Regions from separate parts of the Arthrobacter sp. NEB 688 genome, predicted to be linked through region 2. Evidence: predicted binding sites of a transcription regulator. Region 2 holds the regulator's gene; the other holds the start of a gene.
What was found. The regulator HrcA, encoded in region 2, represses chaperone genes, less so after heat shock. The targets are predictions, from matches to a motif close to TTNGCACTCGNNNNNNNCGAGTGCNAA.
Positions count from the first base shown of each region.

Region 1 (14,364 bases), 650 kb from region 2:
TCTGCGAGGCCGCCCGTGTCGCCGCCGGCCGCGGCGCCCGGGTCGTGCTCAACGTCGCCCCGTGGTCCTCGCTCCCCGCCGACGTCATCGCCCTCGGCGACCCCGTCGTCGCCAACGAGCTCGAGATGCAGGCGCTCGCCGAGGCCGGCGCCGAGCCGGCCTCGCTGCTCGTCACGTTCGGGGCCAACGGCGCCTCGTGGGACGGCGTGACGATGCCGGCCCACCCGGTCGAGGGCGGCGCCGTCGACACGACCGGCGCCGGCGACGCGTTCGTCGGGGCCCTCGCCGCGGCCCTGGCGCGCGGTGCCACGCGCGAGGAGGCGCTCGACGCGGCCCTCGCCGCAGGGTCCGCCGCCGTCGCCCGCGAGGGCGCCCAGCCCGACCCCTACCTGTGAGTAACCTCGCGCGTCACGGAGCCTCCGAACGCTGCTGACGCCGTGTCATGGTGACGCCATGGCCGCCACCGACGCCGTCCGCACCGCCGACCCGACCCGTCGCGTCCCGCCCGCCCTGGACGCCGACCCCGCCGCCCTGCGCGCCGTCCTCGACGGGCCGCACGCGGCCGTCCGCGACGAGGTGCGCGCCGCGCTGGCCGAGCACACCGACCTGCTCGACGAGCAGCGCGACCTGCCCCGCGCCGAGCTGCGCCGCCGGGTGCGCGACCTCGTCGTCGAGATCGGCGAGCGCGGCCAGGCCGCCCACGGCTTCCCCCGCTCGGTGGGCGGCGGCGGCGACATCGGCGCGTCCATCGCCGCCTTCGAGACCCTCGCCTACGGTGACCTGTCCGTCGTCGTGAAGTCCGGGGTGCAGTTCGGCCTCTTCGGCGGCGCGGTGCTCCAGCTCGGTACGCGCGCCCACCACGAGCGCTACCTGCCCGACATCCTCTCGGGCCGCCTGCTCGGCTGCTTCGCGATGACCGAGACCGGCCACGGCAGCAACGTCCAGGCGCTCGGCACCACCGCCACCTACGACCCCGCCGCCGACGAGATCGTCGTCCGCACCCCCGACGACGCCTCGCGCAAGGACTACATCGGCAACGCCGCGGAGGACGGCGAGCTCGCGGTCGTCTTCGCGCAGCTCGAGGTGGGCGGCGAGGCCCACGGCGTCCACGCGGTGCTCGTCCCGATCCGCCGCGACGGCGCGGTCCTGCCCGGCGTGCGGGTCGAGGACTGCGGCACCAAGCTCGGGCTCGAGGGCGTCGACAACGGGCGCCTCTGGTTCGACGACGTGCGCGTCCCGCGCGCCAACCTCCTCGACCGGTTCGCGCAGATCGACGACGACGGCACCTACCGCTCGAGCATCGAGAACCCGAACCGGCGCTTCTTCACGATGCTCGGCACGCTCGTCCAGGGCCGGGTCAGCGTCGGCGGGGGAGCGCTCGCGGCATCCAAGGTGGCCCTCGAGATCGCCGTCCGCTACGGGCTGCGCCGCCGCCAGTTCGAGGCCCCCGGCACCGAGGAGGAGACGCTGCTCCTCGACTACGGGATGCACCAGCGCCGGCTGCTGCCGCTCGTCGCCCGCGCCTACGCGCTGAGCGCCGCGCAGCAGGAGGTCGCGCGGCAGCTGCACGAGGTCTTCTCGCCGGACACCCCCGAGGCGCCCGAGCGCGACGTCCGCGCCCTCGAGTCGCGCGCCGCCGGCCAGAAGGCGCTCGCCACCTGGCACGCGACGGACGCCATCCAGGAGTGCCGCGAGGCCTGCGGTGGCGCCGGCTACCTGTCGGCCAACCGGTTCGCGGCGCTCAAGGCCGACACCGACGTCTTCACGACGTTCGAGGGCGACAACCACGTCCTGCTCCAGCTCGTCGCCAAGGGCCTGCTCACCGACTACTCCTCCTCCTTCGAGGACCTCGACCAGCGCGGGATGGTCCGCTTCGTCGCCGGGCTGGCGGTCGACACCGTCGTCGAGCGCACCGCGGCGCACCAGCTGCTCGAGCGCATCCGGGACGTGCTGCCCGGGAGCCGCGAGGGTGCCGACACCGATGCCGGGCTGCTCGACCCCGACTACCACCTGGCGATGCTGCGCTTCCGCGAGGAGCACCAGGTCTCCGGGGTCGCGCGGCGGCTCAAGGCCGGGGTCGACGCGGGCCGACCTCCGGGCGAGGTCTTCAACGACGTCCAGGACCACGTCATCGCCGCGGCCCGGTCGCACGTCGAGCGGCTCGTCGTCGAGGCCTTCGTCGCGCAGGTGCGGGCCCAGCCGCCCGGGCCGACGCGCGAGGTGCTCGGGGCGCTGTGCGACCTCCACGCGCTCGTGACCATCGAGGCCGACCGCGGCTGGTTCCTCGAGCACGGCCGGCTTTCGGCGCCGCGCTCGAAGGCCATCACGCGCGAGGTGACGGGGCTGCTGCGTCGCCTGCGTCCGGTCGCGCTCGAGCTCGTCGAGGCGTTCGGCATCCCGCCGGAGGTCCTCGGCGCGCGCGACCTCGTCGGCCCCTGACCCGCCTCAGCCGGCGGGCGCTGCGGGCGGGGCGGCTGGCTCGACGACGATCGCCGTCTGCCGTCCCGCGACCCGCGTGAGGACGACGGTCGCCTGCGCCCCGTCGCCGGCGCCGCGCCCGATGCGCAGCTGCCGCCGCAGCTCGTCGTCGTCCAGCCTGACCCCGCGCTTCTTGATCGTCAGCCCGGTCACGCCGTGCTGCTTGATCCAGGCCCGCAGCGTCTTGACGGTGAAGGGCATCGACTCGAGCACCGCGTACCGCCGCGCGTACGGCAGGTCGACCTCGGCGTCCGAGAGGACGTACCCGAGCCCGGTGTCGACCTCGACCCCGAGCGTCGCCCCGGTGACGGCGCCGAGCAGCCCGGCCTGCGTGACGGCGCGGTCGGGCTCGTAGAGCCAGGCGCCGATCGAGCCCGTGCCCTCGGCGGTCGGCGGCTCCGGCTCGGCCATCGTCTCGTCGACGACGACGGGGGAGCGGCCCGGCGCGAGGATGCGCGCGCTGCGGCCCGGCCGGTGCGCCAGCGGCCCCCACCAGACGGCGCACTCGAGCACCTCGCCGGCGTACGACGTCCACTGCGCCTCGGTGCCGAGCGGGATCGCGTCGTGCGGCATCGACGGCGAGAGCTTCGCGCCGGTGGCGGGCACCGCCGTCGCCACCTGGAGGACGAACTGCCACGAAGGGCGGATCTCGTCGAGCCGGAAGACCCGCTTGATGCGCCCGTGCCGGCCGGTCTGCCCCGGGATGCGACGCGCCGGGTCCAGCCAGACGCCGACCCGCGAGCGCAGCGGGTCGCGCGGCGGCTCGAACTCCTCGGCGTAGCCCTCGTGGGCGCGCGAGTCCGGCCACGGCCGCAGGTTGGTGTCGGCGACGGCCGCGGTGACCGGGTCGATGTCGACGGCCTGCACGGTCACGCCGAGCGCCGACATCGCGACGGCGTCGCTGCCGATGCCGCAGCCGAGGTCGTGCACGGTCGCGAGCGAGGCCTCGTAGAAGCGCCCCGCGTGGGTCGCGGCGACCTCCAGGCGCGAGGCCTGCTCGAGGCCGTCGGGGGTGTAGAGCAGGTCGTCGGCGAACTCGCCGAACTTCGCGACGGCCCGGGCGCGCAGGCGCTGCTGGGTGAGCACCGCGGCGACGAAGTCGGGGGCGTGGCCCTCCCGGCGCAGGCGGTCCTGGAGCCCGAAGACCGCGGCCGGGTCGTAGGCCGGGAGGGAGCGCAGGAGCTCCTTGCCGTCGGGCGACCCGAGCGCTCGCACGATGCCGACGTCCACGGCCGGACATCCTGCCACCCGCCGCTGTCGGCCCCCGCGCGAACCCCGGCGGGCCCGGCCGCCGCGCCCGGCTGGCACTCGAGTTGACCGAGTGCTAAGCGCGGCCTAGATTTGCCTCATTGGCACTCGCCCCGTGCGAGTGCCAGCGCACCCCCGGGCCGCGGTCGACCCCCGCGACGGCGAGCACGGCCCGGACGCGCACGTCCCGTCCACTTCGACTCATCCCAGCAAGGGGAGGAGCACACCGTGTCGGTTTCCATCAAGCCGCTCGAGGACCGCATCGTCATCAAGAGCCTCGAGGCCGAGCAGACCACCGCGTCCGGCCTCGTGATCCCGGACACCGCGAAGGAGAAGCCCCAGGAGGGCGAGGTCCTCGCGGTCGGCCCCGGTCGCATCGACGACAAGGGCAACCGGGTCCCGCTCGACGTCCAGGTCGGCGACCGGGTCATCTACAGCAAGTACGGCGGCACCGAGATCAAGCACGCCGGCGAGGAGTACCTCATCCTCTCGGCGCGCGACGTGCTCGCCGTCGTCGGCTGAGCAACCCGCTGACGCCGTGACCGCGTCCCGGCGGCCTCGTGCCGCCGGGACGCGTCCGGCATCCCCCTGACCCACGCGACGGGCCGGGCGCACCGCGCCGCCCGTCACCCCCAGCAAAGGACACCCATGGCCAAGGAACTGGAGTTCAACGACTCCGCCCGCAAGGCGCTCGAGCGGGGCGTCGACGCCCTCGCCAACGCCGTCAAGGTGACGCTCGGCCCGAAGGGCCGCAACGTCGTCATCGACAAGAAGTGGGGCGCCCCCACGATCACGAACGACGGCGTCACGATCGCCCGCGAGGTCGAGCTCGAGGACGCCTACGAGAACCTCGGCGCGCAGCTCGCCAAGGAGGTCGCGACCAAGACCAACGACGTCGCCGGTGACGGGACGACGACCGCCACGGTCCTCGCCCAGGCGATGGTCAAGGAGGGCCTGCGCAACGTCGCGGCCGGCGCCGCCCCCTCGGGCCTCAAGCGCGGGATGGACAAGGCCGTCGACGCCGTCTCCGAGCGCCTGCTCGAGAACGCCCGCGAGATCGAGTCCAAGGACGAGATCGCCCAGGTCGCCTCGCTCTCCGCGCAGGACGCCGAGATCGGCTCGACGATCGCCGACGCGTTCGACAAGGTCGGCAAGGACGGCGTCATCACCGTCGAGGAGTCCTCGACCGCCTCCACCGAGCTCGAGTTCACCGAGGGCATGCAGTTCGACAAGGGCTACATCTCCCCGTACTTCGTCTCCGACCCGGAGCGCATGGAGGCCGTCGTCGAGGACGCCTACGTGCTCATCAACCAGGGCAAGATCTCGGCGATCGCCGACGTCCTGCCGGTGCTCGAGAAGGTCGTCCAGTCGGGCAAGCCGCTCGTCATCATCGCCGAGGACGTCGACGGCGAGGCCCTCTCGACGCTCGTCGTCAACAAGATGCGCGGCACGTTCAACGTCGTCGCCGTCAAGGCCCCCGGCTTCGGCGACCGCCGCAAGGCGATGCTCCAGGACATGGCGGTCCTCACCGGCGGCCAGGTCGTCGCCGAGGAGGTCGGCCTCAAGCTCGACCAGGTCGGTCTCGAGACGCTCGGCCAGGCCCGTCGCGTCGTCGTGACCAAGGACTCGACGGTCATCATCGACGGCGGCGGCGACGCCTCCGACGTCGACGGCCGCGTCGCGCAGATCAAGCAGGAGATCGAGCGCACCGACTCCGACTGGGACCGCGAGAAGCTCCAGGAGCGCCTCGCCAAGCTCGCCGGCGGCGTCTGCGTCATCAAGGTCGGCGCGCACACCGAGGTCGAGCTCAAGGAGAAGAAGCACCGCATCGAGGACGCGATCTCCGCGACGCGCGCCGCGATCGAGGAGGGCATCGTCTCCGGCGGTGGCTCCGCGCTCATCCAGGCCGTCGCCGTCCTCGACACCATCGGGCTCGAGGGTGACGAGGCCGTGGGCGCGAACATCGTGCGCAAGGCCGCGGCCGAGCCGCTGCGCTGGATCGCCGAGAACGCGGGCCTGCAGGGCTACGTCGCGGTGGCGAAGGTCTCCGAGCTCCCCGCGGGCCAGGGCCTCAACGCCGCCACCGGCGAGTACGAGGACCTCGTCAAGGCCGGCGTCATCGACCCGGTCAAGGTCACCCGCTCGGCGCTGCGCAACGCGGCCTCGATCGCCTCGATGGTCCTGACGACCGACACCCTCGTCGTCGAGAAGAAGGAAGAGGAGCCGGCTGCCGCCGGTGGCCAGGGCCACGGCCACGGCCACTGAGCCACACCTCTCGCGACACCGCACGCCGCCCGGTCCCCGTCAGGGGGCCGGGCGGCGTCGTGCGTCCCGGGGGTCGTCGGGCCCCCGGCGTAGGGTCGGCGCATGCGGCTGCTCGGGGTGCTCGGCGGGATGAGCTGGACCTCGACCGAGGCCTACTACCGCGGCCTCAACGCGGGGGTGGCGGCGCGGCTCGGCGGGCTGCACTCGGCGCGCCTCCTGCTGCACTCGGTCGACTTCGCGCCGGTCGCGGCCGCCCAGCACGCCGACGACTGGCCGGGCACGGCGCGGCTGCTGGCCGACGCCGCCCGAGGGCTGGCCGCCGGCGGGGCGCAGGCGCTGCTGCTCGCGACGAACACGATGCACCGGGTGGCCGACGAGATCGAGGACGCCGCCGGGGTGCCGCTGCTGCACATCGCCGACCCCACGGCCGACGCCCTGCTCGCCGGCGGGCACCGCCGGGTCGGCCTCCTCGCGACGCGCTTCACGATGGAGCAGGCCTTCTACGCCGACCGCCTGCGCGCCCATGGCCTCGAGGTGCTCGTGCCCGGCGCCGAGGACCGCGCGCTCGTGCACCGGGTCATCTACGACGAGCTCGTCCGCGACGTCGTCCGCGAGGGGTCGCGCGCGGCCTACCGCGAGGTCGTGGGGCGGCTCGTCGACGCGGGGGCCGAGGCCGTCGTCCTCGGCTGCACCGAGATCGGCCTGCTGCTGCACGACGGCGACGCCGACGTCCCGCTCGTCGACACGACGGCCCTGCACGTCGCCGCGGGCGTCGACTGGCTCTGCGCGACCCCCTGACCTGCGCCTCTGCAGATTCTCGCAACCGCCCTTGCCCTGACTAGTCACACGGTGAATAGTGGACGCATGACGACGGGACACGTGCTGCTGGGGCTGCTGTCGAGGGGGCAGCAGCACGGCTACGACCTCAAGCGGGCGTACGACGCCGCCTTCCCGTCGGCGCGACCCATCGCCGCAGGCCAGGTGTACACGGCCCTCGACCGGGCGGCCGCCCGGGGATGGGTCGAGCTCGCCGCGGTCGAGCGCGACGGCGGCCCGGACCGCCGGGTCTACGCGCTGACCGCGGCGGGCCGGGCGGAGCTCGAGCGCTGGGCCGGGTCCACCGAGCCGCCCGACGCGCTGCTCTCGCACCCGCTCGCGACCCGCGCCACCGTCGCCATGCTGGCCCTCGGCCCCGACGCCGCCCGCTCGTTCCTCGACCGGCAGCGCGTCGCCGTCGTCGACCGGATGCGCGAGCTGACCCGCACCAAGACCGACCCGGCGCTCACCCTCGGCGAGCGCCTCGCCACCGACCACGCCATCGCCCACCTCGACGCGGACGTGCGGTGGCTCGAGGCCGCCGCCGACCGCGTCGTCGACCTCACCGAGGAGATCCGATGACCCCGCAGCCCCACGCCACCACCGACGTCGAGGCACCCCGACCGGCGGTGCCCCGGCTCGCCGCCCGCGGGATCGTCGTGCACCAGGGGCGCACCCGAGCCCTGGCCGGCGTCGACCTCGACGTCGCCGCGGGGGAGCGGGTCGCGATCACGGGCGCATCGGGGTCCGGCAAGTCGACGCTGCTGCTGGCCCTCGGCGGGGTGCTCGTCCCCACGGAGGGCAACGTCGCCCTCGACGGCGCGACCGTGTCGCACCTCGCCGAGGCCGAGCGGGCCCGGCTGCGGCGCACCCGCTTCGGCATCGTGTTCCAGTACGGCCAGCTGGTCCCCGACCTCACGGCGGTCGAGAACGTCGCGCTGCCGCTGCTCCTCCTCGGCCGCTCGCGGCGTGATGCGCTCGAGGCGGCGCGCGCCGTCCTCGCCGAGCTGCGCGTCGACGACGTCGCCGACCGCCGGCCCATCGACATGTCGGGCGGGCAGTCGCAGCGGGTGGCCATCGCCCGGGCCGTCGTGACGGCCCCGGACGTCGTGCTGGCCGACGAGCCGACCGGGTCGCTCGACAGTGTCGGCGGCGAGCGGGTCATGGCGACGCTGCTCGGCTCGGTGCGCGAGCGGGGGGCGACGCTCGTCGTCGTCACCCACGACGCGACCGTCGCCGCGTACTGCGACCGCGAGGTCCGGTTGCGCGACGGGCTCGTCGTCGGGGCGGGGGAGGGGCGATGACCTGGGCGGGGGCCACCTGGCTGGCGTTCCGCGGCGGACGGTCGGACCGGCTGCGCATCGTCCTCACGGTGGCCTCGACGGCGGTCGCGGCCGTCTTCGTCCTGCTCGCCGGGGCCGTCGTCACCTCGCCGGACCCCATGAGCGGCACGGTGTACGCGAACGTCGGGCTGTGGACCGAGCCCGGGCTCCGGGGTGGCACGGTGTTCGCACTGGCGCTGCTCTGCCTGCCCTTCCTCGCCTTCGCGGCGCAGTGCTCGCGGATCGGGGCGCCCGCCCGCGAGCGCCGGTTCGAGGACCTCGCCCGGCTCGGGGCCACGCGACGGGAGCTGCGCCGGGTCATCGCCATCGAGGGTGGCCTGGCGTCGGTGGGCGGGGTGGTCCTCGGGGTGCCGCTCTACGGGCTGTTCGCCCTCGTCGTCGGGACCATCGGGGCGCCGGTCGCCGTCGGGCCCGACAGCGTGTCGGCACCGACCCGCACCGAGTGGATGGCGGACGCCCTCCTCCTGCCGACCGACCGGGTGCCGACCTGGTGGGTCGCCCTGCCCGGCCTCGTCCTGCTGCCCCTGCTCGTGACGGTCTCGGCCTCCGTCGGTGCCGCGCGCCGCGAGGGCCGCGTCCTGCACGAGGGGTCGACGCGCCGCCGGGTGGCGCGCTCCGGAGCGCTCGCCGCGTCGGGCCTGGCCCTCGGCGGGCTGATCATCGGTCTGCTGCGCATCGCGCCCGCGCTGCCGAACATCGTCTGGCCGCTGCTGCTCCTGGCCGCGGTCGTCCTGCTGGCCCTCGGCGCCGCCGGCCTCGCCGGCGAGCTCGCGGTCCTCATCGGCGCCCGACTGGCCGTCGGGGCAGGTCGGGCGGACCTGTTGCTGGCCGGACGCCGGATGGAGGCGCAGCAGCGACGGGGTGCCTCCCGGCTCACCCTGCTGCTCGGGTGCCTCGTCGGTGGAGCGGCGCTGGTGCTCCGTGCGGACACGCTCGCCCAGATGGAACGACAGGGCGACACCGGCGGCTTCTTCGCCCAGACCTACACCCTCGTGCTCGTCGCGCTCGGGCTGGCGACGGCGGCCAGCGCGCTGGGGCTGCTCGTCGCCGAGGTCGAGGGTGTCGTCGAGCGGCGTCGCAGTCTGGCGACGGCCGTCGCCGCCGGGGTGCCGCGGGCGGTCATCGCCCGGGCGGTCGTCGTCGAGGCGGTCCTGCCGGTCGTGCCGGCGGTGGTCGTCACGACGCTCGTCGGTGCGCTCTTCGCCCGGTTCTTCGCCCTCGCCGTGTCTCAGGACGGCGCCGGGCTGCCGGCTGCCGCCCTCACCCTGTTCATCCTCGTGGTGTCGCTCGCGGCCACGGCGGCAGCGGTGGCTGCGACGGCGGCCCTGCCGGCGAGCACCGACGTCTCCGAGGCCCGCGTCCCCGCCTGAGCCTCGACGTCTTGCCCATCCGCCACCTCCGGACTCCCATCCGGGCCCCTCGGAGGTGGCGGACGGGCACTCAGTGGGTTGAGGGGGTCAGGCGGAGGTGACCCGCAGGCTGCCGCCGCCGTCGAGCGCGACGACGTCGCCGACGCGCACCTGGCGGCCGCGGCGGGTGTCGACCTCGCCGTTGACGTAGACGAGCCCGCGCTCGACGACCTCGCGCGCGGTGGCGCCGTCGTCGACGAGACCGCTCAGCTTGAGCAGCTGGCCGAGCCGGATGGACTCGTCACGGATGGGGACCTCGAGGGCGTCGTCGGGCACCGGCTCAGGCTACGCGTGGCCGCGCCCGGACGGCGAGCACGTGTGCCGTCCGGGCGCGATCCCACGGTCGCGGACCACTGGCCGTGGGCTCTCGCCCCCACGAACGGGTCCTGCGGTGGTGAGGAGCGGCGGACCGTGGGCTCTCGCCCCCACGGTCCACCGCTTCCTCGGCCGGCCCCCGGAGGGCCGACGGGTTCCCGCGTGGGGCGGGAACCGGCTTGCGGTGGCGTCCGGTCAGGACGCCAGGTGACGCTGGCGGGCGTAGACGCTCTCGCGCTCGTCCTCGGTCAGACCGCCCCAGACCCCGTAGGGCTCGCGGACGGCCAGGGCGTGCTCACGGCACTGCTGGATGACGGGGCAGGCCAGGCAGATCTCCTTGGCCGCGGTGGCGCGGCGGGAGCGCTTGCTGCCCCGCTCGCCCTCCGGGTGGAAGAACACCTCGGGACCGACCCGGCGGCAGGAGCCCTCGAGCTGCCACTCCCACAGGTCCGCGACAGGGCCCGGGAGCCGGGTGATCTCGGCCATTGCTCCACCTCCACGATGATCGTGTGCCGCCCCCCTCGGGTGGCACGTGTTTCACCGTATGGGGGCTTTGTCGATCTCCGGGCAAGCGCCGGGTAAGGCTTTGGTCAAGGGTTGCGCGGGTCCCTCAAGTCCGCAACCGGAGCGACGACCGCCGGCCGGCGCCCGGCCCGTCCGGCACCGACCGGAGGGGGACGTAGAATCGGGTGATGAGCCTCGGACTCGACGAGACGCGCGACACCACCACCCCCGCTGCGGTCGACACGCCGGCCGTCAGCGCGGCCTCCGCGGAGCCGGTGCCCGCCGGCCCCTTCGCGGCCCTCGGCCTCACCTACGACGACGTCCTGCTCCAGCCGGGCGAGACCGACGTCATCCCCAGCGAGGTCGACACCACCTCGCGCCTGACGCGCGACATCTCGCTGCGCGTCCCGCTCGTGTCCGCCGCGATGGACACCGTCACCGAGGCGCGGATGGCCATCGCCATGGCGCGCAACGGCGGCCTCGGCATCCTCCACCGCAACCTCTCGATCGAGGACCAGGCCTACCAGGTCGACCTCGTCAAACGGACGCAGACCGGGATGATCTCCAACCCCGTGACGATCGGACCGGACGCGACGCTCGAGGAGCTCGACGACATCTGCGGGCGCTACCGCGTCTCCGGGCTGCCGGTCGTCGACCCGGGGGAGCACCTGCTCGGCATCGTCACCAACCGCGACCTGCGCTTCACGCCGGTCGCCGAGTGGGCCGACACCCTCGTGCGCGACGTCATGACGCCGATGCCGCTCATCACCGGCCACGTGGGCATCAGCCACGAGGAGGCGACGAGCCTGCTGCGCCAGCACAAGCGCGAGCGCCTGCCGATCATCGACACCGAGGGTCGCCTGCGCGGGCTCATCACCGTCAAGGACTTCGTCAAGTCAGAGCAGTTCCCGCACGCGAGCAAGGACGCCGACGGCCGCCTGCTCGTCGGTGCCGCGGTCGGCTACTTCGGCGAGGCCTGGGAGCGGGCGGCCACGCTCGTCGACGCCGGTGTCGACGTCCTCGTCGTCGACACCGCGCACGGCCACGCCCGCCTCCTCCTCGAGATGATCGAGCGCGTCAAGAAGGACCCGGCGCTGCGCCACGTCCAGGTCATCGGGGGCAACGTCGCGACCCGCGCCGGGGCGCAGGCGCTCGTCGACGCCGGGGTCGACGCCGTCAAGGTCGGTGTCGGGCCGGGGTCCATCTGCACCACGCGCGTCGTCGCCGGCGTCGGGGTCCCGCAGGTCACCGCCATCTACGAGGCGTCCCTCGCGTGCCGCCCGGCCGGCGTGCCGCTCATCGGCGACGGCGGCCTCCAGTACTCCGGCGACATCGCCAAGGCCCTCGTCGCGGGCGCCGACACCGTCATGGTCGGCTCGCTGCTCGCCGGCTGCGAGGAGAGCCCCGGCGAGCTCGTCTTCATCAACGGCAAGCAGTTCAAGGCCTACCGCGGGATGGGCTCGCTCGGCGCGATGTCCTCGCGCGGCAAGAAGTCCTACTCCAAGGACCGCTACTTCCAGGCCGACGTCACCTCGGACGACAAGATCGTCCCCGAGGGCATCGAGGGCCAGGTCGCCTATCGCGGCCCGGTCGGCGCGGTCGTCCACCAGCTCGTCGGGGGCCTGCACCAGTCGATGTTCTACGTCGGCGCCCGCACCACCCGCGAGCTCAAGGAGCGCGGCCGCTTCATCCGCATCACGACGGCGGGCCTGCGCGAGTCGCACCCGCACGACGTGACCGGCATCGTCGAGGCCCCGAACTACAGCTCCAGCCGCTGACGGCCTCGCCCCGGGTCGTGGGTCCGGGGCGGACGACGTAGGGTGCGGCGGATGCGCCGACTCCTCGTCCTCCTGCCGCTGCTCCTCGCGGCGCTCGCCGGGGGCTGCGGCAGCGCTCCCGGCCCCGTCGAGCCGTCGCGCTCGGCGAGCCGGCCCGACCCGTCGCTGCCCCAGCGGGCCCCCACCCCCTCGCCGGTGCCCGTCGAGGGCGGGGTCGTGAGCGCCGTGCCCCGGCCGACGCCGGCTGCTCCGGCGCCGGTTCCGCCGGCCGGCGAGGGATCGAGCTCCACGGCCGGGTCGGGAGGCGGCGCGAGCCTCGAGGGCGACACCCGCAACCAGGTCGTCTGGGCGCCGCTGTCCGACCCGTCGGCGGTGCGCTCGGAGGGCTCGGTCGGCTCGACGAAGGCGTGGTCGACGTCCAAGGTCCTCGTCGTCGCCGCCTACCTCGACACCGCCGTCGACGGCGACCCCTCGCGCATCCCGTCCGCCGAGCGGGGATGGATCAGGGCCGCGCTGACCGCGAGCGACGGGGACGCCGTCGTCGCCGTCCGCGAGCGCATCCCGGGCAGCCCCGGCGCCGCCATCACCGCCGTGCTGCGCTCGATCGGGGACACGAGCACGGTCGCGCCCGACCGCAGCCAGGGCGCGATGTCGTGGACCCCGCGCGAGCAGGTGCGCTTCATGGCCGCCCTCGCCGCCGGCCGGGTCGTCAGCCCCGAGGCCAGCGCCTTCCTCCTCGAGCAGATGCGGCCGATCCCGCAGCACCGCTGGGGGCTCGGGACGATCGGGGCGTCGACGTTCAAGGGTGGCTGGCTCACCTCGGCGTCCGAGACCCGGCAGATGGGCATCGTCGACGGGTACGCCGTCGCCATCATCACCGTGGGCCAGGGGCCGGCCGTCGTGCAGACCGACGGCGATGCGGCACACGTCGAGCAGATGAACCGGCTCGCCGCTCTCCTCGCGACCCGCCTGCGCTGACCGCAGTCCCGCTCCGGCCGCCTGCCCGCGGGGTGTGCACGAACTGACACTTTCGACGATTGGTGCACGCTCGGACTCGGGCCCGGGGCGCTGGGGTGTGCAGAAATCGTCGCTTTCGTCGATTGGTGCACGGTCGAACTCGGGCTCGGGGCGCTGGGGTGTGCACAAATCGTCGCTTTCGTCGATTGGTGCACGCTCGGGGTCAGGGGGTCGTCAGGGCGTCCCGCCACGAGAGGGCGGCCAGCCCGCCGTCGGCGCTGCGGTCGACGGAGTCCGCGGCGAGCAGCGCGTGGACGATCGCCCGGGTCACGCACCCGGCGGCGGCGTCGTGCAGCTCGACGAGGTCGAGCGGCTCGGGCGCCGGGCGGGCCCCGGTCGCGAGGGAGAAGACGGTGTCGCCGTCGAAGGCCGTGTGCACCGGGGAGAGGGCGCGGGCCATCCCGTCGTGCGCGACGGTGGCGAGGCGGCGGCACGCGGCCTTGGTGAGCCCGGCGTCCGTGGCGACGACCGCGAGGGTCGTGGCGCGGCCGGGGCGCAACGCCTCGGCCCGGCCGGCGCGCTGCGCCTCGACCTCGGCGCGCCGGGCGGCCAGGTGGCGCTCCAGCGCGGTGGGGGACGGGTCCGGCAAGCCGTCGAGCTCGTCACCCAGCCCCCACGCGGCGCCGAGCAGCGACCCGTCGCGGGCCAGCGGCGACCCCACGGCGTTGACGACGACGAGCGCCCCGACGGTGACTCCTGAGTCCAGCACCGCGGACGCCGTCCCGACCCCGCCGCGCAGGCCGCCGGCCCTGGCGCCGGTGCCCGCGCCGACCGACCCCTGGGCCACCGGACCGGTCGATGCGGCCGCGTGCGCCGTCGCGCCGTCGGCGGGGCCGGGGTGGTGGCGCCAGACCCCGGCGCGACCGAGGTCGAAGACGATCGCCGAGGGGACGATCGGCACGCGCTCGTCGGGGCCTGGGCCCACGGGCCAGCCGCGGCCCGCGGCCCACACGGCGTCGGCCACCCCGTCGGCGGCCGCGAGGCCGAACGCGCTGCCGCCGGCGAGGACGACGGCATCGACCGCGTCCACGGCGTTGGCGGGGTCGAGCAGGTCGGTCTCTCGGGTGCCCGGCCCTCCGCCGCGCACGTCGACACCGCCGACCGTCCCCGGCGGTGGCAGCACGACGCTCACCCCGGTCAGCCAGCCGGGCTCGTCACGGGTGGCGTGGCCGACGAGGACGTCCTCGACGT
Region 1 covers NZ_CP053707.1:3,939,824-3,954,187, reverse strand. Annotated here, with positions in the region: gene HL663_RS18525 (PfkB family carbohydrate kinase) at 1-395, shown strand, start outside; gene HL663_RS18520 (acyl-CoA dehydrogenase family protein) at 454-2,439, shown strand; gene HL663_RS18515 (class I SAM-dependent methyltransferase) at 2,446-3,708, opposite strand; gene groES (co-chaperone GroES) at 3,955-4,248, shown strand; gene groL (chaperonin GroEL) at 4,375-5,991, shown strand; gene HL663_RS18500 (aspartate/glutamate racemase family protein) at 6,094-6,789, shown strand; gene HL663_RS18495 (PadR family transcriptional regulator) at 6,856-7,389, shown strand; gene HL663_RS18490 (ABC transporter ATP-binding protein) at 7,386-8,111, shown strand; gene HL663_RS18485 (FtsX-like permease family protein) at 8,108-9,520, shown strand; gene HL663_RS18480 (RNA-binding S4 domain-containing protein) at 9,608-9,835, opposite strand; gene HL663_RS18475 (WhiB family transcriptional regulator) at 10,070-10,360, opposite strand; gene guaB (IMP dehydrogenase) at 10,567-12,156, shown strand; gene HL663_RS18465 (serine hydrolase) at 12,208-13,134, shown strand; gene HL663_RS18460 (P1 family peptidase) at 13,337-14,364, opposite strand, start outside.
Region 1: a site for HrcA is predicted at 3,780-3,806, ahead of groES (co-chaperone GroES). Genes of this name have one in related genera too.

Region 2 (14,364 bases):
GTCACGGACCAGGCCCCTGCGGCGGGCGACGGCGACCGCCTCGAGCTGGGAGTGGGCACCGAGCTTGGTGAGCAGCGCGGCGACGTACCCGCGGGAGGTGTGCCGCGAGATGCCGAGCCGCCGCGCGATCGACCCCGGGTCGAGCCCGTCGGCGAGGAGGTGGAGCACCTCGTCCTCGCGGGCGGTCAGCCGCACCGTCTCCGTGGCGGCGGGAGCGGCGCGCTGCAGCTCGAGCAGCCGCCGCAGGAGCGCCGGATGGACGCGGAAGCCGCCGCCACCGGTGTCGCGCAGCGCCTCGAGCAGGTCCTCGAGCGTCCCGTCCTTGGGCAGCAGGGCGCTCGCCCCCGCCGTCATGGCGCGCTCGAGGAGGGAGTGCGTGGCGAAGGCCGTGAGCACGACGACCCGGAGGTCGGGGAAGTGCGCGAGCAGCGTGGACGTGGCCTCGAGCCCGTCGCCGTCCCCGATCTGGACGTCCATGACGACCGCGTCGGGCACGAGCGCGCGGGTCCGCGCCACGGCGTCCTCGACGGTGTGCGCGGCGCCGAGGCACTCGAGGTCCGGCTCGGCGTCGATCGCCCGACCCAGGAGGTCGGTGAAGGTCCGGTGGTCGTCGACGACGAGGACGCGTCGCACCGTCGGCACGGCCGCCCGTGACGGCCCGTCCGTGGGCCCCCTGTCGCTCACGCGAACAGTGTGACCGGTCGGCGCTCGGCTGTCTGTAGCGATCCGGCCCACGATGGCCGGACGGACGACCTCACAGGAGGGCCAACGCATGGGTGGCGACCCGCCCGAGGGCGCGGTCGACGGGCGCCGGGTCGAGGCCCGGGACCCGGCCCAGGGTCTCGCGGAGGAGCTCGAGCAGCGCGGCGATCTCCGTCCGGGACGGCGTCTCGAGCACCTCCTGCCCGGGCCCCGTGAGCAGCCGGAGGTAGTGCGCGCGGGCCTGCGCCCCCGGCTCGACCCCGAGCTCGTCGACGAGGCGCCGACGCAGGTCGAGGTAGCAGCGCAGCGCCTCCGCCCGGCGACCGGCCGCCTCGAGCGCGGACATCCGCACCGTGGCGGCCCGCTCGTCGAACGGCGCGAGCTCGACGGCCCGACGGGCGAGCTCGGTCGCGGCCGGGACGTCCTGGTCCGCGAGGGCGCGGGCCGCCACGGCGCAGCACGCCTCGGCGAGCCGGGCCGTCACGAGGTCGCGCTCCCGGTCGGCCCAGGCCGAGCGGTTCTCGGACGCCAGGAGCGGCGCCTGGGCGAGCGCCAGCGCCTCCTGCACCATCCCGACGGCGTCGGCCGCCGGCGCGCCCGCCGAGCCCGCGAGGAGCGCGAGGCACTCCGAGCGGTCGACGAGGACACGCGAGGTGTCGAGGCGGTAGCCCGCCGACGTGGTCTGGACGACGGAGTCGCGCCCGCCGGCCGGGCCGCCGATGGCCCGCCGGACGACGCAGACGTAGCTCTCGAGCGTCGGGACGGCCGACGCGGGGGCGTCGTCCCCCCAGACCATCTCGACGAGGCGGTCCTTGGTCACCGGTGCGCCGTCCGCGAGGGCGAGCAGCTCGAGCACCTGGCGGGGCTTGGCCCCGCCGAGCGCCGGTCCGCTGACCTCGCGGCCGTCGACGGTCACCGTCGTCGTGCCGAACAACATGATCTTGTGCATGGTGAAGCCCCCTGCGGCTCCGGTCGTCGTCCCCTGCAGACGGCGTCCTACCACCGAGTATCGGATTCCGCCACTCGAGCGGACAGACGCAGACTACGGGGCCCGGTACCCCACATCTGTGGGGGTACCGGGCCCCGTCGCTCGGCTCAGCGCACGGTCGCGGTGAACGCCACCGTCGGCCGGTTGGCCGCGTCACTGACGAAGCCGATGGTCGCGGGGTAGGACCCCGCCACCGCCTGGGCGATGAGCGTCACCGTGATGGCGCAGTTCCGCCCGGGGGCCACCGCGACGGCGCACGTGCCGAGGGCCACGGTGTAGGCCCGGCTCGTCGACGTCGTCCCGGTGATCGTCAGCGGCGCCGTCCCCGTGTTGGTGATCGTCACGCTCGCCGACGCCGAGCGTCCGAGCTTGACCGTCCCGAGCGCGACGGTCGTCGACTTCGGCGTGAGCACCGAGCTCGTCCCGGTCCCGGTCAGCGCCACGGCCGGGGCGGCGCCCGGGTCGTTGCTCCGGATGGACAGGGTCGCCGCCCGCGTGCCGGTCACGCTGGGGGAGAACGTGACCCGCACCGAGCACGAGGCGCCGGCCACGACCGAGGCGCAGCCCGGGTCCATCGTGGCGGTGTAGTCGGCCGCGGCGGCGCCGGAGAGGCCGAGCGAGGTGACGGTCAACGGTGCCCCACCCGTGTTGCGGATGCCGACGACCTGCGCGGTCGAGGTCGTCGTGACCCGCTGGCCGGCGAAGGTGAGCGTCGTCGGCGAGACGGTGGCGCGGGCCGGCGTCGGCGGCTCGATGCCGTGGCCGGACAGGCCCGTCCGGGCCAGGACGGTCCCGTCGGCGCCGAGCACCTCGAGCGTCGCGGTGGCGTCCCCGGCCGTGGTCGGGGTCCAGCGGACGGTCTGGGTGCACGTCCCGTCACCGGGGAGGGAGCTCCCGGCGCAGGTGCCCGCCCCGAGGATGAAGGCGGCGGCCTGCGGACCGGTCACCCGGACGACACCGAGGGCGAGCGCGCCGGTCCCGACGTTCTCCAGGGTGGCGGTGCGCTCGGTGGTCGTGCCGAGGTCGTGGTCCCCGAAGGCCAGCGCCGCGTCACCCGTCAGCCCGGTGGCGTAGCGGCCGGCGACCGTGAAGAGGTCGGTGCGGGCGACCTCGCCCTCCGGCCCGCTGACCGCGACGTGCTCGACCGGCACCCCGTCGGGTGCGTAGGTCCCGCCGACGACCCGGTGGAGGGTGACGGCGTCGCCGAGGTGCCCGGCGGGCGCGGCCCGACCGACCCCGGGGGCCCAGCGGAGGAAGCTGCCGGCGACGGGCGAGGCCAGGGCCTGCGCCATGTCGCACGGAGCCGCCCCGCAGCCGACGTTCTGCGTCGCGGCATTGCGGGCCACCGACCCGGAGGCGTCCGTGTGGACCGTCAGCGGCCCGTACGGGGTCGTCACCGTGTAGTCGGTGTCGGGGCAGAGCCCGGTCGCGTGGAAGCGGGTGCGCCCGAAGACCAGCTGCTGGCCGGCCTCGGCCGTCGGCCCGGTGAACGCGGCCTCCAGCGCGACCCGCAGGCTCGCCGTGCCGGGGGCGACGGTGTCGCAGCCGGGGGTGGGCATGACGTCGCTGTCCGCCACCGCGTAGAACAGCTCCGGCGGGTAGTTGCCCGGGAACGCGACGGGCTGCGTCGGGTCGTAGCCGTCGCCCGCGAGGACGATGCAGCCGGGGTCGGCCGGGTCGTCGCACAGGTCGAGGCGCACCCCGTCGCCGTCCTGGTACCAGAGCGGGAACCCGTCGGGACGCAGGGCGGCCGAGACCGCCGGGTCGGCGGTGCTGCCGCGGCCCGAGAGCCCCACGTCGAGCTGCGCGGGGCGCGCACCGGGGGCGGTGAGCCGCAGCGCGGTCGTGCGGGTGCCGGTGGCGGAGGGCGTGAACCCGACGGTCACCGTGCACGTCGCGTCGACGGCGACCTCGGTGTCGCAGGTCGTGCCGACGACCGCGAAGTCCGCGGCGTCGCCACCGACGAGCGTCGGGGCGTCGAGGACGAGCGGCGCCGTGCCGCCACGGTTGGAGACCGTGACGACCTGCCGGGCCGCGGGACGGCCGACGTGTCGCTGCTCGAAGGCCAGGGCCCCGGAGGACGAGAGGGCCGCGACCCCGGCCGCCACCGTGCCGACCCCGCGCAGGCGCACCTCGAACGGGTCGTTGAGCCCGGTGTGGCGGACCCGCAGGACCGCGGCCCGGTCGCCGACGCCACCGGGGGCGAAGGCCAGGTCGACCTGGCACGCGCCGCCCGGCGCGAGGTCGCGGCCGGAGCACGCGTCGCCGGTCACCGTGAAGTCGGCGGCGTCGGTGCCCGCGACGGCGAGCGAGGTGACACCGACGGTCTCGATGCCCTCGTTGCGCAGCGTGACGCGGGTCGGGCCCGAGGCGCCCTCCTCGACGCCGCCGGCGTCGGCGACCTCGGGGTCGGCGACGAGCGGGCCGGCGAGCTTGCCCATGACGGTGAACAGGTCGGTCTGCGCGAGGGTGGCGCCGCCCCGCACGAGCCGGACGTAGTTGGCCGGGGCCGACTCACCGACGGGCACGAAGGAGGAGCCGACGACGCGGTGCAGCGTCGTCGCGTCCCCGAGGTAGCCGGCGGGGGCCGCGGCGCCGCGCGCCGGGTCCCACCGCAGGAAGCCGCCGAGGACGGGGCTGGCGATGGCCTGGTCCCAGGCGCACGGGGCGTCGACGGTGGCGGCGAGGCAGCCGACGTCGCTCGTCCCGGTCGTGCGCTTGAGCCCGCCCGCGGCGTCCGCCGTGAAGGTGTACGTGCCGTACGGGTGGACGACCGAGTACTCCTGGCCGGCGCACAGGCCGCTCGTCGCGTTGACGCGCAGGCGCCCGAAGGTCATCTGCTCGCCGCTGACCGGCTCGCCGTTCACGAAGGCGGCCTCGAGGGCCATCCGCACCATCATCTTGCCGGGCGGGCTGTCGCCGCAGCCGGGCGTGGTGATGAGGTCGCTGTCGACGACGCTGTAGAAGAACTCGTCCGGGAACGTGCTCGGGAACGAGACCGGGCCGCTGCCGGGGTAGGTGCCACCGGCGAGGACGATGCAGTTCGGGTCGGTGGCGTCGATGCACTGCGCGAGCCGCACGCCACGCTCGTCCTGGTACCACCGGGGGAAGCCGGTGGCCGGGTCGAGGGTCGACGCGGCCCGGGCGACCCCGCCGAAGCCGGTGCCCTGGAGGGCGACCTCGAGCGTGCCCGCCGGGTCGTCCGACGGGATGCGCAGCGCGGCGGACTGGTCGCCCACGGCCTGCGGGAGGAAGGAGAGGTCGACCCGGCACGTGCCGCCGACGGGGACGACGGCGCCGGTGCAGGTGTCGAAGCCCTTCTCGAAGTGCGTGCGACCCGAGCCGGCCAGCTCGAGGGTGCCGAGGGTCAGCGGGGCGGTCCCGGTGTTGCCCACCGTGACCGTCCGCGCGGCGGAGGGGACGCGCAGGCGCTCCTGCCCGAACCCGAGGGAGGTCGGGTCCGCGACGGCGTGCGGGACCTGGTGCGGCGCCGTGCCCTCGCCCGCGAGGGGGACCGTCGTCGGGGAGCGCAGGCCGTCGTGGGTGATGGTCAACGCGGCCGTGCGGGCACCGATCGCGGTGGGGGAGAACTCGACCCGCACGAGGCAGGTGGCGTCACGCACGAGCGCGGTGCTGACGCACGTCGTGTCGACGACGCGGAAGTCGCCCGCGGCGGCTCCGGCGACGGTCACGGCGCCGGGGGTCGTCGTGCCGGCTGCGAGGTTGCGCACGGTCACCTCCCGCGTGCTCGAGGACCGGCCGACCTCCGTCGCGCCCACGGTGACCGACTGCGGCGACACCTCGAGAGCGCCGGCGACCTTGCCGGCGACGGTGAACAGGTCGGTGCGCAGCGGCGTCGTGAGCTTGGTGCCCACGATGCTCAGGTAGTTCGCCGGGGACGCCTCTCCCGGAGCGGTGTAGGTGGCACCGACGATGCGGTGCGCGGTCGTGGCGTCGCCGAGGTAGCCGGCCGGGGCCGCGGGGGCGACGGCGGGGTCCCACCGCAGGAAGCTGCGGGCGACGGGGCTCGAGAGCGCCAGGCGCCAGTCGCACGTCGCCGGCGCGACCGGGACGCAGCCGACGTCGGTCGTCCCCTGGTTGCGGGCGAGGGCGCCCGCGGCGTCGGTCCGGAAGGAGATCGCGCCGAACGGCGTCGTGGCGGTGTAGGTGCCGTTGGCGCACAGGCCGCTGCTCACCGAGAGGCGGACGCGACCGAAGACCATCTGCTCGCCGGGGACGGGGGCGCCGTTGGCGAAGGCTCCCTCGAGGGCCAGGCGGACCGAGGCCGTGCCGCGCTTGGTGCCCGAGCAGCCCGCGGTCGTCAGCCGCTGCGAGTCCGCGACGAGGTAGAAGAACTCCGAGGGGAAGTTGGTCGGGAAGACCTGCGGCCGGGCCGGGTCGTAGCCCGCGTCCGCGAGGACCACGCACCGGGTGTCGGTCGGGTCGAGACACGGCGCGAGGCGGGTCCCGCCGGAGTCCTCGAACCACGTCGGGAACCCGTGCCCGCTGTCGAGCACGGGCGACACGGCCGGCTGCCCGGCCGCCGCGAGCGCGTCCCGGGCCGGCAGGGCCACGAGGCCGAGCGCGACGGCGAGCAGCGTGACGAGCGCGGTCGTCAGCCCCCGGTGGGGCGTTGTGGCAGGTCGGGTGTGGTGGATGGTGGTCGCGGTCATGGCCGTGCTCCTCGGGTCCGCAGGTCGCCATGGACACGGTCATTGACCCAGCGCCACCTTGGGGAAAGCCTGTGGCGGACAGCCGCGGACGGCGTGCGGGGTCGCTCGGCGCCGCCGTGCCCGGGGGCGGGTCGGGGCGGCGCACGGCGGGGCGGCACGCGCCGGCGACGCGAGCCCGCTGGGTGGGTGGAGCGCGCGCTCAGCCGGCGCGGCGGTGGGCCGGCGCCGGGGTGAGGGCGCGGGCCAGGAGGTCGTCGGCGAGCTCCTCGTCGTGGAGGACGCGGGCGGCGGCGGCCGCCCGGACGAGGGCGTCGCGCAGCAGCCGGTCGTGGCGGGTCCGGGCCTCGAGCACCCACGGCGCGGCGTCGTCCTCGGAGGCGAGCAGGGTCGCGGTGCAGCAGCTGCGCAGGGCGCGCAGGACGAGCGCGAGGGTCGTCGTCGGGGGCGCCGTCACGGCCCGCGCGAAGAGGGCGTGGGCGACCTGGACGTCGACGCGGGCCCACCCGGGGCGCAGCATCCACCCGTCGTCCTGCTCGACGACGAGGCCGGGCGCACCGAGCGCGTGCGCGAGGGTCGCGGCGTCGCGCCGCAGGAGGGTGGGACGGCCGAGGTCGCGCTCGAGGCGGGCGAGGGGCACCGGCCCGGGTGCCGCCAGGGCCAGGCGCGCGAGGAGGCGCCGGCTGCGGTCGTCGCCGAGGGCGTCGCCCGTGAGCAGCGTCGTGTCGGTGACGACCACGGCGGTCGTGCCGAACAGCCGGACCAGGCGCATCGAGCGTCCTCGGGGGGTCAGGGCGCGACGGGGTGTCGCGGTCCCTCGAGTGTGCGCCGCCGGGACCCGCGGCGGGACCCGAGGGTGCGGGGGCGCCCGCCCCCTCAGATGAGGGGGCCGAGCGGCACGGTCGACTCCTCGACCCGGCCACCGTCGACCGGCGCGTCACGCCACTCCTGCGGCCGGTCGGCGAGGGCCACGAGCGCGGGCAGGTCCACCGGCCAGACGAGGTCGCCCGTCGCCGCGAGGGCGTCGAGGTCCCACCAGGTGATGGCGACGACGGTCATCCGCTCCTCCTCGGTGTGCCCCGAGGTGTCGACGTCGAACGCGGGGACGCGCACCACCCAGAAGGTCTCGGCCTGGTCGACGACCTTGTCGCTCCAGCCGTGGACGACGGTGCGGGCCATCACCGGGCCGGCCAGGTCGGTCTCGGCGACCCGCAGCCCGGTCTCCTCCCACAGCTCGCGCACGACGGCCTGCGCGTCGCTCTCGCCGGGGTCGACCCCGCCGCCGGGGGTGCTCCACCAGTGCGGCGCGGGGTCGAGGCCGAGGTCGGAGTCCTCGAGGAGCAGCACCCGGCCGTTCTCGTCGAGGAGCAGGACGCGCACGGCCCGACGCTCGAAGCGGGGGCGGTCCTCGGGGGCGGGCACGACGAAGCCGGGCTGTCCGGGGAGGGGGGAGGTCACCGGCGCCACGCTACCCACGCCCGCGGCGCTACCCGTGGGTAACATCGGCGCGTGACCGACACCCACGCCCTCTACCGTCGCCTCGCCGCCCGTCCGCTCGGGCGCGAGGCCTTCTCGGTGCTCTTCGCGCTCAAGGCGCCCTACTTCCGCACCGTCCGCCCGCGGGTGCGCGAGGTCGGCCCGCACCGCGCCGAGCTCGTCGTCGCCAAGCGATGGGGCGTGCAGAACCACCTCGGCGGCGTGCACGCGATCGCGGTCTGCAACGGGCTGGAGGCCGCGATGGGGCTGCTCGCCGAGGCGACGACGCCGGCGACCCACCGCTGGATCCCGCGCGGGATGGAGGTGCGCTACCTCGCGAGGTCGACGACGGACCTGCTCTGCGTGGCCGAGACCTCGCCGGGGGACTGGGCCGTCGGTGCCTCCGGCGACGTGCCGGTGCGGGTGCGGGCGCTGCGCACCGACGGGACGGTCGTCGTCGAGGGCGTCATCACCATCTACGTCAGCGAGCGCCCCTCGCGCTGAACGCTGTCCGCGCTACTCGACGGTGAGGCGGTCACGCAGGCGCTCGACGTCGGCGTCCGACCAGCCCTGGGCGCGCAGCCAGCCGGCGGCGCCGCCCCAGCCCTCCTCGACCGCGTCGAGGATGGCCTCCATCGACTCGGCGCGAGGCCGCTGGTCATCGAGGCTCTGCCGCTTGAGTGCCTCGCCGTACGCCGGCCGCGGCATCAGCCGACCGACGATCTGCTCGAGCCGCTCGGCGGTCAGCACGTAGTCGGCGACGACCTCCTCGCGGGGGACGCCGGCCACCGACAGGGCCATCGCGACGACCGTGCCGGTGCGGTCCTTGCCGGCGGCGCAGTGCACGACCGCGGCGCCCTCCGCGCGGGCGACGACGTCGAGGGCGGCGGCCACGGCCTCGGGTCGCCTCGCGAGGTACCCGAGGTAGTGCTTCGCCCAGAAGGCGGCGTCGCGCTCGGGCTCGTCCTCGCTCCACGGCAGGGCGCGCTCCGCGGTCTCGCGCAGGCTCTCGCCCGGCGGGCGCTCCTGGATGAGCGAGTGGTGGTGGTGGGTCAGCGAGCCGACGGCGCGCAGCGGCCCGGGTCCCTCGACGTGCACCTCGGCCCCGGTGCGCAGGTCGACGACGTCGGTGACCCCGAGCTCGCGGACGAGCCGGTCGACGTCGGCCTCGCTGAGGTCCTGGAGGTTGTCGGAGCGGATCAGCCGCCCCGGCACGGTCGTGCGCCCGTCACGGGTGGGCAGCCCGCCGAGGTCGCGCATGTTGACGAGCCCGTCGAGGTGGATCCAGCGGTCTGTCACCTCGTCATCCTAGGCAGCGCCGGTGGACGGCCGGGGGCGGGGGAGCGGCCGGCGCGTGGACCTTGCGAGACTGGGCGCGTGCCCCGACTGCCCGACGGCGACCCCGCGCCCGCCACCGGCGAGCTGCCCCCCGACGCCCTCGCCCGCCTCGGGGACGGGCAGTTCGGCCTCTACCTCCACGTGCCCTTCTGCGCGGTGCGCTGCGGCTACTGCGACTTCAACACCTACACGCTGACCGAGCTCGGACCCGGGGCCTCCACCGCGGACTTCGCGGGCACGGCGCTCGCCGAGCTCGACCTCGCGGCGCGCGTCCTCGGTGACGCCGCCCCGGTCGTCGACACGGTGTTCGTGGGGGGCGGCACTCCCACCCTCCTGCCGGCCGACGACCTCGTGCGCCTCCTCGACGGCGTGCGCGAGCGCTTCGGGCTCGCCCAGGGCGCCGAGGTCACGACCGAGGCCAACCCCGACTCGGTCACCCCGCAGGGCCTGGCCACGCTGGCGGCCGGCGGCTTCACCCGGGTGAGCATCGGGATGCAGAGCGCCGTGCCCGACGTCCTCGCGACGCTCGACCGCACCCACGACCCGGCCCGGGTCGGCGACGCCGTCGCGGCCGCGCGCGCCGCCGGCCTCGCGACGAGCCTGGACCTCATCTACGGCACGCCGGGGGAGACGCTGGAGGACTGGCGCACGAGCCTCGAGGCTGCCATCGCGCTCGGGCCGGACCACGTCTCGGCGTACGCGCTCGTCGTCGAGGAGGGCACCCGGATGGCCCGCCAGGTGGCGCGCGGCGAGCTGCCGGAGCCCGAGGGCGACGACGAGGCCGACAAGTACGAGCTCGCGGACTCCGTTCTCGCGCAGGCCGGCTACGGCTGGTACGAGGTGAGCAACTGGGCGCGGACCCCGGCCGACCGGTGCCGCCACAACGAGGGCTACTGGCGCGGGGACGCGTGGTGGGGCGTCGGCCCCGGGGCGCACGGCCACGTCGGTGGCGTGCGCTGGTGGAACGTCAAGCACCCGCGCGCGTACGCCGCGCGGCTGGCGGCAGGGGAGTCGCCGGCGGCGGCCCGCGAGGTCCTGACCGACGAGCAGCGCCACGACGAGGAGGTCCTCCTCGGGGTGCGGCTGCGCGAGGGGCTCGACCTGCGTCGGCTCGACGACGCGGGCCGCACCGCGGTGGCCGGGCTCGTCGCCGACGGGCTCCTCGAGGGAGTCGCCGCCGTCCGTGACCGCCGGGCCGTCCTCACGCTGCGCGGCCGCCTGCTCGCCGACACGGTCGTGCGCCGGCTGCTCGGTCCCTGATCGGGGGAGCGGCCGGCGCACGTCCGGGGTCAGCGTCGGGTCACTTGACGAAGCGCGGCGTGAAGGGCGGGTCCCACCACTCGCCGTTGTTCGCCTTGATCGCCCCCATGATGTGCACGATCACGGCGTAGAGGAAGGCCGCGATGAGCAGCGGGATGCCGATGATCGCGCCGATGAGGGTGAGGATGAGGAGCCACCCGACGACGGCCGCGATGGCCGCCGTGATCTGGACGTTGAGCGAGTTCGACGCGTGGGCGCGCACGAACGGGCCGCGGTCCTTGTAGACGAGGTAGATGACGAGGCTGCCGACGAAGCCGAGGAAGCCGGCCGACAGGACCATCGCCGCGAGGCCGATGACGTGGCTGAGCATCGACCACGTCTTCTCCTCCTGCGGGGAGAGCGGCGCCGAGCCTCCGTACTGCTGGCCGTGGGCGGGCTGTCCCTGGGCGTACTGCTGCTGGGCGTAGGCCGGCTGGGGCGGCGGCGGGGGCACCTCGCCGGCGGCCGGGGTCTGCCAGCCGGGGGTCGGCGCCGGCGCCGCGGGCGGGGCCGGGGGCCCGGCGGGCGGCGGCGGCACGATCTGCGTGGGCTCGTCGCCCGGGACGTCGTCGCGAGGGGTGTTCTCGCTCATCTCTTCCTCCTGGAGTGGGTCTGGTCCCATCGAACACCCGACGCCGCCCCGGCCCAAGCGGTTCCGGGGGCATGTCGGGGTCGGCGTCGGGGTGCGCTCAGGGCCGACCCCTACCGCCGGGGTCGCGCCCGGGGCCACACTGGCGCGATGGGGCTGCTCGAGCGGGTCCGCGCGGCGCTGCCGCCCGCGGAGGAGAAGCGGATGTTCGGGGGCGTCGCCTTCATGGTCGACGGCGCGCTCGCCTGCTCGGTCGGGCCGCGGGGGCTCCTCGTGCGGACCGGGCCGGAGCGCTTCGCCGAGCTGGTGGCCCGGGCCGGCGTCGAGTCGATGGTCATGAAGGGGCGGACCAGCCGCGGCTGGGTCGACGTCCACGCCTCGGTGCTCGAGGACGACGCGGAGCTGCGGGCCTGGCTCGACGTCGGCGTGGCCGCCGCGCGCGCCGCCCGCTGACCCCTACTCGGGCGCGGTCACGAAGTCGATGAGCTCCTCGACGCGCCCGAGCAGCTCGGGCTCGAGGTCGGTCCAGGACCCGACCGAGGCGAGGATGCGGCGCCAGGCGTGCGCCATGTCGGCCTGGGTCGCGTGCGGCCAGCCGAGGTGCGCGGCGATGCCGTGCTTCCACGAGGTGCCGCGGGGGATGACCGGCCAGGCGTCCATCCCGAGGCGGCCGGGCTTCACCGACTGCCAGACGTCGACGTAGGGGTGGCCGACGACCAGCACGTGCTGCGCCCAGGGCCGCAGCGCCCGTGCCTCGTCGACGACGCGCGACTCCTTGGTGCCGGGGACGAGGTGGTCGACGAGGACCCCCATCCGGCGGCCGGGGACGGGGGCGAAGTCGCGGATGGCGCCGGCGAGGTCGTCGACCCCGTCGAGCATCTCGACGACGACGCCCTCGACCCGCAGGTCGTGGCCCCAGACCTTCTCGACGAGCTCGGCGTCGTGCTTGCCCTCGACGAAGATGCGCGAGCCGCTCGCGACGCGGGCCCGCTGCCCGTGGACCGCGACCGAGCCGCTGGCCGTCCGGGTGCTCGCGGCCCGCGCGGCGGCGAGGCGCTGCGCCTCGGCCGCCCGGGGGGCGACGAGCGTCACCGGGGCGCCGTCGACGAGGAAGCCCGGCCCGAGCCGGAACCCCTTCGTCCGGCCGCGGCGGTCCTCGAGGTGCACGACGTGGATGCCGCCGGCCTTCTCGACCCGCACCACCGCACCGACCCAGCCGGTCTCGACGTCCTCGACGACCGTGCCCGGCTCGGCCGGCAGGTCGACCGAGCGTCCCCGCTTCGGGGCGCGCCAGTCGCCGGAGAGCACGTCGGATCCGTACCTGTCCACCACGGCGGCGAGGCTAGTCGCGCGGACGGGCGGGTCGCGGGACCGGCACGCGCGAGGCCCCCTCGGCTTTCGCGCCCGACGGTGCGACGACGTAGCATTGGCACTCGGACGACGAGAGTGCCAGTACCCGCCGCGTCGTCCGCCCGAACCGCCGAGCAGCCCCTGGAGGTGCACCGATGAGCGAGGACCGCCGACTGCGCGTGCTCCGGGCGATCGTCCAGGACTACGTCCACACCTCCGAGCCCGTCGGCTCCAAGGCACTCCTCGAGCGCCACCACCTCGGGGTCTCCGCGGCGACGGTGCGCAACGACATGGCCGCGCTCGAGGAGGACGGCCTCATCGCCGCGCCGCACACGAGCGCCGGCCGCGTCCCCACCGACGCCGGCTACCGGCTGTTCGTCGACCGCCTCTCGCAGATCAAGCCGATGTCGACCGCCGAGCAGCGCGCCATCGCGCACTTCCTCGAGGGCGCGGTCGACCTCGATGACGTCGTCGACCGCACCGTCCGGCTGCTCGCGTCGCTGACCCGCCAGGTCGCCGTCGTGCAGTACCCGTCGCTCTCGCGCTCCTCGGTGCGGCACGTCGAGCTCGTGCCGATCGGCGGCGAGCGGCTGCTCGTCGTCCTCATCACGACGACCGGCCGGGTCGAGCAGCGCGTCATCGAGGTCCCCGGCGACCTCACGACGGAGGACGGCGAGCGCGTGCTGTCGGCGCTGCGCACCGAGCTCAACGCCGCCACGACCGGGCGCACGCTCGCCGACGCCTCGACCGAGCTGGCGGGGGTCACCGAGCGCTTCGAGGCCGACGCGCGACCGGTCGTCCGGGCCGTCGTCGGCGCCCTCGAGGACTCCCTCGTCGAGGAGCGCGAGGAGAGGCTCGTCCTCGCCGGCACCGCCAACCTCGCCCGCGCGGGCGGCGACTTCACGGCGAGCATCGGCCCGGTGCTCGAGGCGCTCGAGGAGCACGTCGTCCTCCTGCGCCTGCTCGGCACCGTCGCGGAGCAGGGCGGCAGCCTCGCGGTCCGCATCGGGCACGAGAACCCCTACGCCGGGCTGCAGTCGACTTCGATGGTGAGCACCGGCTACGGCTCCGGCGCCGACCTCGTCGCCGGTCTCGGCGTCGTCGGCCCGACCCGCATGGACTACCCCTCGACGATGGCAGCCGTCCGCGCCGTCGCCACGTACGTCTCCCGCATCCTCGCCGACTGAGGCGAGCCACCCACCGACCCACGGAGGACCCCCCACCCGTGAACGACTACTACGCCGACCTCGGCGTCGCCCGCGACGCGAGCCCCGAGGACATCAAGCGCGCCTACCGCAAGGCCGCGCGCCGGCTGCACCCGGACGTCAACCCCGGCGCCGAGGCCGAGGAGCAGTTCAAGAAGGTCTCGCAGGCCTACGACGTGCTCTCCGACGCCGACAAGCGCCGCCAGTACGACATGGGCGCCGACCCGTACTCGGGCGGGGCGGCCGGCTTCGGCCAGGGCTTCTCGTTCAGCGACATCATGGACGCGTTCTTCGGCGGCCAGGGCGCCGGGCCGACCGCCGGCCCGCGCTCGCGCACCGCGCGTGGCCAGGACGCCCTCGTCCGCCTCGACATCGACCTCGGCGACGCCGTGTTCGGTGGCGAGAAGGAGCTGACCATCGACACCGCCGTCGGCTGCGGCACCTGCCACGGCGACGGCCGCCAGCCCGGCACCGGCACCCGCACCTGCGACGTCTGCGAGGGCCGCGGCGAGATCCGGCAGGTCCAGCGCAGCTTTCTCGGCCAGGTGATGACGACCCGTCCATGCATGACCTGCCAGGGCTTCGGCCAGATCATCACCGACCCCTGCTACGAGTGCAGCGGCGACGGCCGGGTCCGCACCCGCCGCACGCTGACCCTGCGCGTCCCGGCCGGGGTCGACACCGGCACCCGCATCCAGCTGGCCGGCGAGGGCGAGGTCGGCCCGGGCAACGGCCCGGCCGGCGACC
Region 2 covers NZ_CP053707.1:3,292,000-3,306,363, reverse strand. Annotated here, with positions in the region: gene HL663_RS15555 (response regulator transcription factor) at 1-684, opposite strand, end outside; gene HL663_RS15560 (sensor histidine kinase) at 1-5, opposite strand, end outside; gene HL663_RS15550 (AfsR/SARP family transcriptional regulator) at 755-1,651, opposite strand; gene HL663_RS15545 (choice-of-anchor D domain-containing protein) at 1,798-6,363, opposite strand; gene HL663_RS15540 (hypothetical protein) at 6,563-7,132, opposite strand; gene HL663_RS15535 (NUDIX hydrolase) at 7,237-7,818, opposite strand; gene HL663_RS15530 (hotdog fold domain-containing protein) at 7,870-8,340, shown strand; gene HL663_RS15525 (tyrosine-protein phosphatase) at 8,353-9,135, opposite strand; gene hemW (radical SAM family heme chaperone HemW) at 9,214-10,434, shown strand; gene HL663_RS19415 (DUF4870 domain-containing protein) at 10,475-11,065, opposite strand; gene HL663_RS15510 (TfoX/Sxy family protein) at 11,213-11,515, shown strand; gene HL663_RS15505 (DUF3097 domain-containing protein) at 11,519-12,394, opposite strand; gene hrcA (heat-inducible transcriptional repressor HrcA) at 12,568-13,599, shown strand; gene dnaJ (molecular chaperone DnaJ) at 13,638-14,364, shown strand, end outside.